2 regions of the Cytobacillus sp. FSL K6-0129 genome follow, and region 2 is predicted to be linked to the other one. Evidence: predicted binding sites of a transcription regulator. Region 2 holds the regulator's gene; the other holds the start of a gene.
The links. Region 2 encodes LexA, which represses DNA repair genes until DNA is damaged. Its sites were predicted from a motif close to CGAACATATGTTCG; they were not measured.

Region 1: a site for LexA is predicted at 1,482-1,495, ahead of MHI57_RS06615 (Y-family DNA polymerase). Genes of this name have one in related genera too.

Annotation. Positions count from the first base shown of each region.
Region 1 covers NZ_JBBOXM010000001.1:1,363,024-1,366,458, reverse strand. Annotated here, with positions in the region: gene MHI57_RS06620 (NADH-dependent flavin oxidoreductase) at 1-1,093, shown strand, start outside; gene MHI57_RS06615 (Y-family DNA polymerase) at 1,562-2,821, shown strand; gene MHI57_RS06610 (YolD-like family protein) at 2,845-3,174, shown strand; gene MHI57_RS06605 (LysR family transcriptional regulator) at 3,192-3,435, opposite strand, start outside.
Region 2 covers NZ_JBBOXM010000001.1:362,958-366,392, reverse strand. Annotated here, with positions in the region: gene MHI57_RS01815 (YneB family resolvase-like protein) at 319-984, opposite strand; gene yneA (cell division suppressor protein YneA) at 999-1,331, opposite strand; gene lexA (transcriptional repressor LexA) at 1,463-2,110, shown strand; gene MHI57_RS01800 (DUF4257 domain-containing protein) at 2,307-2,591, shown strand; gene MHI57_RS01795 (hypothetical protein) at 3,316-3,435, opposite strand, start outside.

The DNA.
Region 1 (3,435 bases), 1.0 Mb from region 2:
ATTTGAATCCTATACATTTCCTAACGGTGTGACAGTTAAAAATCGACTTGCACTCGCACCGATGACACATTATTCTTCTAATGAAGATGGCTCTATTTCGGAAGAAGAATTAGTCTTTATTAAGGCCCGTGCAAAGGATTTAGGTACAGTTATTACTGCTTGCGCCAATGTAACACCAAATGGTAAAGCTTTTCCTGGTCAACCGGCTATTTACGATGACCAATTTATTCCTGGTTTAAAAAAACTAGCCGAGACGGTTCAACAAGAAGGGGCAAAAGCGGTGATACAAATTCATCACGGCGGCATTTCATGTCCCTCTGAACTTGTTCCCGATGGTGATGTTGTATCTGCATCAAATATCGATCGTGATAACCAAAAGGCTCGTGCCCTATCGACAGGGGAAATTGAAGAAATCATCGAAGCTTTTGGAGAAGCAACGAGAAGAGCAATTGAAGCAGGTTTTGATGGAGTAGAAATTCATGGTGCAAACGGGTATTTAGTACAGCAGTTTTATTCCCCTTATACGAATAACCGTACGGATGAATGGGGTGGATCCGTAGAAAATCGGATGAAGTTTCCATTGGCTGTTGCGGAAGCTTGCCAAAAAGCGATTGATAAGCATGCAAAGAGACCATTTATTTTCGGTTATCGCTTCTCACCTGAAGAGCCGTCGACACCTGGTTTAACAATGACTGAAACCTTTCAACTAGTGGATGCCTTATCAAATCTTCCATTCGATTATTTGCACATTTCCCTTATGCATGCACTATCTACTCCTCACCGCGGGGCGGATACAGAGCGCACAAGAATTGAGCTGGTGAATGAAGTAATTAACGGACGCGTTCCGTTGATGGCCGTTGGAAAAGTGAATTCACCTGATGATGCATTAGCTGTTAGAGAACGAAATATCCCGCTTATTGCTATAGGTAGAGAATTGCTCATTTCACCAAGATGGGCTGCATATATTCAAGAAGATCGTCTTGAGAAAATAGAATATGCCCTGAATTTAAAAGAAAGAGATAAATATGACATTCCGAACGGATTATGGGAAGTGATCCTAGCTGCAGAAGGTTGGGTCCCATTTACTCGCTAGGAATCTTTAGAAAACAGGAACATGAACAATTTGTTCATGTTTTTTTTGTGTCTTATTTTGGTTACAAAAGAGATTTGCTCGTACAAACCGCCAAAGAAGCGGAGCAACACTGATTTTTTCGACTATCCATTAAACATTCCCGTTAAATAACAGGCATGTCAAATAAAAGAGGAAAAGCTGGGACTTTTTTTGATTATAGATTTAGGTAAAATATCATAATATGTCGAATATTTATACATAGAATAATGGAAGGAGCGGCCTTCTGCTGTACAAGAGTTTGTTTTACCCGTAGTCCATCTCATCTAATGATAGAGCTATTCTTATTTAATCCCAGGTTTTGTCTAGGCAGTCGAATATAAGAAATTCGTCGTAAAATTTCCATTGAAAGAGAACGTATATTCGGTTAATATTATGGGTATAAATAAACGGAACATAAGTTCTTATTTTATAGTGAGAAGAGGCAATCTAATGGTTGATTATAGTGTAATGCCAAAACAACAAATTTTATGTATAGATATGAAGAGCTTCTATGCCAGTTGTTCAGCTGTTATACGGGGATTAGATCCAATGGAATGCTATCTTGTAGTGGCGGGAAATCATGATCGTAAAGGTAGTGTCATTCTTGCTGCTTCACCGAGAATGAAGAAAGAATTTGGCATAAAAACAGGGTCGCGGCTATTTGAAGTACCCAATGACCCGCGCATTATTATTGAAGAGCCAAAGATGGCTACGTATTTACGTGTCTCTATGGAAATTACACGTGTATTTCATCGCTATGTACCAAAAGAGGCTGTGCACACTTATAGTGTCGATGAAAGTTTTATTCGTATTGACGGAACAGAACATATATGGGGTGACGCCTATACGATTGCCCAAAAGATAAAAGATGATATCGAAAGGGAATTTCAACTACCTTCATCTGTTGGAATTGGTCCTAATATGTTAATGGCAAAGCTTTGTCTTGATTTAGAAGCAAAGAAGGCTGGTATTGCTGAGTGGACTTATGAGCAGATAGAAGAAAAGCTTTGGCCGATTTCTCCATTAAGTCAAATGTGGGGTATAGGCAGTAGAATGGAGAAAAATTTGAACAGTATGGGCATTTTCACGGTTGGTCAGCTTGCCCATTTTAATCTAACTACACTAGAAAAAAAGTTTGGTATTATGGGCAATCAGCTATATTATCACGCATGGGGAATAGATTTGTCAGAAATCGGTGCTCCGATTTTACAAGGTCAAATTAGCTTTGGGAAAAGTCAAATCTTGCTTCGAGATTATACTGATAAAGAAGAAATCAAGCATGTTGTTTTAGAAATGTGTGAGGAGGTTGCAAGAAGGGCGCGCACACATCGTAAGGCTGGAAGAACCGTTCATTTTGGGCTTGGATATAGCAAGGATGAGTTTGGTGGTGGATTTTATCGTTCTCGGACAATGGAGGAGCCGACAAATGTAACAATGACCATTTATCATGTTTGTTTAGCTTTATTAGATGAACATTATAACGGCAAAACGGTTCGGAAGATTACTATTTCTCTTGGACAAATAACCGATGATCACGAGTATCAGCTTAGTTTATTTGATCAAAACGGCTTTAACAAGCGCAAGCTCGGCTATACCGTCGATCGCATTCGTGCCCGCTTCGGATCTGCTTCCTTATTGCGAGCGGTTTCTTATACCGATGCAGGTACAGCGAGACATAGAGCAACACTTGTCGGTGGCCATAAAAAATAGTAATGAGAAAGAAGGAATAAGTGATGCTTCGTGATCGTGGGAATAAGAAATGGGTTTCAATGATGCTACCGGAACATGTCAAGCTTTTAAGAGAGTATGATGAAAGTCACCATAAACAAACTAAACCTCAGTTAGATGAACAACAATATGAACAGTTCGATGAGGTGATTAGCGAGGCCATGGCGTTTCATACTTTGTTAACATTTACCTTGTTCCGTCGAGGAGAACAAGTGACTATTTCCGGTCGCATTCATTATGTAGATACATTCAAACAATCGCTTCGAGTAGTAAAGGAGGATGACAGTATTGATATCATTTTCCTACCAGAAATCATTCATATAGAAGAAAGTTAAGTTAACTATACCCCGTATCAATCGCCAACACTCTGATCGTCAAAATAAGTAAGAGCGATGTGTTTGAAAAAACGCACCGTAAATTGATGGAGATCAGTCGCAGCCTGAGAGAAATAACGTCCTTTATGCCAGGCGAGTCCAATATTACGTCGACAACGAGGAGCAGTGATCGGGAGTTGCACTGTTTTCGGTAAATTCTCTTGCAATAATGATAACTGTGGTGTAAAAGAAATCCCTAAACCGAGCTCAATCAATCGTAAA
Region 2 (3,435 bases):
TATCGTCTTGCTTTATTATTAGGTATGGCAATGTAGCAGTGTTCTCAACTTAAAAATGTGAGACTATTAATATAGGGAGCGTATGTATGTAAATAAGGGGAATAAGGGAATAATACTTTCACTAACAACTAACGTTAAATGAAAAAACACGGATGAATCCTCGGAAACAAATAACCATTCACAGTTCACTTGTCTGAACCCACGAACGATTGTAGAATCTTTTAGTATGCCTTTATCTTGCTTGGTATCAGTACTAATATTTCTTAGTTTTTTAGTTGAGTTACAACTAATCAATCGACTTAACTTATTATGCCTATATCATGATGATTCATTATCCATCTGCTCTATATCATCTATATATTCATTATACCTACGGTTTACTGTCGCTTTAGATATTTTATAACCAAAGCCTCTTAACGTTGCAGCAATTTCTGCAAAAGTAAGGTTATTTTGTCTCAATTTTACTATTTCTTCTATTGGTACCTCTATTCGTTCTCTTCCGTTTATATTTCCTTGGTTTTTTAAATTTTTTTCAGGTCGAAAGCCTTTTTGAACAGCTTTTTGCATCCCTCTTTTTATTTTTACATTATGTAGTTTTCTTTGATACTCTTCAACCATGCTAACAATTTGTAATACCATAGAATCAGAATCTGAAAGTTGCAATTCTCCATTATGGGCAATTGTATAAATCTTCCCATTTTCTTTAAGTATACAATGTAAGATGGCAATTTTAGCATTTCCTCTTCCAATCCTGGTTTCATCTTGAATAAGAACAGCCTCTGCTTGATTTTGTTTAAGTAACTCCAATAATTGCAACACACCAATTCTTTCTAAATCATAGCCACTTGCTTTCTCACGTATGACTTCAACTACATTCATATCCTTCATTCTCGCTAAATGTAAAAGTTCTTCTTCTTGTCTAGCAAGAGACGTTTCCTGGGTATCCTTCGTCGTACTCACCCTGCAATATATAATTACATTCATTCTCTTTCATTCCTTTAGTCTTCTAATATCACACTAGCTAAATTTGTTTCAGATATTATTTCACCATTTGTAATGGGAAGATATACCGTATCACCAGGATGTATTTTACCTAAATGTATATGATTAAATTCTTCTACCCAAGCAACAAAGTCTTTAGAAGACATATTATGGGCATCTTTAAACTCCTCCGCTATTTTCCATAAAGAATCTCCTTGTTTTACTTCAACTTTTACATATTCCTCCTGATTTGCATTACCAGTGTTCAAAAATAATAAGAAAACCATACCGAAACTAAAAGCGATAAGAATAATAGCATAACTATAAGAATTCCACAATTGTTTTATCATTAATTGCCACCCCTGAATAGAATATATGTTCGATTTAATAATTTTAGTATAATGCGAACATTTGTTTCTGTCAATAAGAAAATTCGAACTTATGTTTGTATCTATTTACTACTGATGGTATAATAATCTTAATGAAATTGACGAAGGTGCGTGATAGCGTGAAATTATCTAAGAGGCAGCAAGATATATTGAATTTTATAAAAGATGAAGTAAAACAAAAAGGTTATCCACCTTCCGTTAGGGAAATAGGTGAAGCTGTTGGACTTGCTTCAAGTTCAACCGTACATGGCCATCTAGCCAGACTAGAGAGTAAAGGTCTTATTCGTCGAGATCCGACAAAACCCCGTGCCATTGAGGTATTAAATCTAGAAGAGAGCAACCCAATACCTAAAGTGCAAACGGTGAACGTACCTATTATCGGTAAGGTTACTGCTGGTCACCCCATTACTGCGATTGAGAATGTTGAGGAATATTTCCCTTTACCTGAAAGAATGGCTCCGAGTGATGAAAATATCTTCATGCTTGAAATTATGGGAGAAAGTATGATTGAAGCTGGCATATTAGATGGTGATTATGTCATAGTCAAGCAGCAACAAACAGCAAATAATGGAGAAATCGTGGTTGCTATGACAGAAGATGATGAGGCCACCGTTAAGCGATTCTTTAAAGAGAAGAACTTTATCCGCTTGCAACCAGAAAACCCTACTATGGAGCCGATTATCTTGCACAATGTATCTATTTTAGGCAAAGTTATTGGTGTTTATCGTCAAATACATTAAAAAAGAGTGTCATTATTGACACTCCTTTTTAATAGTTTGCAATTATCTTTATATGTTACTCATACAATTATAAAATTTGAAAAATTCAGTAAAATAGAATCATTACATCGAGACAAAAATATATTATAATGAAATTTACACCAAGAATCAACCTAAGGTCGCAAAAAAATCTCGGCTTTAGGAGTGTGAAGGAAAAATGTTAATGAACATTCTCTTCGCTGCGTTGATTGGTGGAATTGTCGGTGTTGCAGGACATTTGCAGAGATTAGGCAAACTAGTCAAGCCACGGATGACGAAAAAATTCATTTATTTAGGGTTCTTAGAAGACATCTTACTAGGAGGACTGGCGGCCGTATTTGTCATTGTGACAACAACACCGGATTCCCCCACTGCTGTTTTCATCATCTCTCTCGTATCTGGTATGGGAGGTGAGGGTATCTTAAAATTATTAGATACCCTAAAAGTAAAAGATCAAGAATAAAATTTTATTCCGTTCTTATGAACGGTTTTTTGTTGTATATAACAAGAACAAATTTTATTTAGACAACTTCGCTTTTTACCTACTATTCTAGCGCTAGAAATACCCGCTTAAACAGTTCTATTTCACCTTTATGGAAGGGACATAACACATTTTCGTTTAACGTTTTGTGTTGCTTCTTAAATTGTAATATGTATGTCTTACACAGCCCATAGAACCACTCTCCTGAAGTACTGTTCATCCATTCAATACGAGCTAATGTTTTTAAATTTGATACCTACTACTTGACATGATGTTTTATGGGTAAATAAATATTAAAGCATTTTTCATGAAAACAAATAGCTAGGATGATTAAATGCCAATTATTCAATTGATTGGTAACTTGAACGACCTACTTCATCATACATACACCTTAAATTCAGTTCATAAATGAATCAATTGCCCCCCTTGATTTTACATACCCAATAACCCACAAGTACTAAATCGCTTAAAGTAACTATTTCTCATTGATTTCGACTATCCGCATCATTACTTATATTTTTTCTTCCTATTATTAATAAATAAATCTGTAGACAAACTCATTTAAGGAGTTTATCTACAGTCTGAAGCAGCCGTTAAAACGGTATTTGAAGATGCCTTTTAGTTTCAGCAATAGTTATTTTCCCATATATAAGCTTCCATTAAAACACAGTAAAAGCACTCTCAACTTACGGGGTTCCTAAGTTCCTTATACTTCAACTGCAACAATATCATCACAACAGATCGTAGTAATTCTTACACGAGCTTTCTTGTCACAACAACAATGATCGTGACGATCATCGTGACGATCACAGTCTGCTTTAGCTAG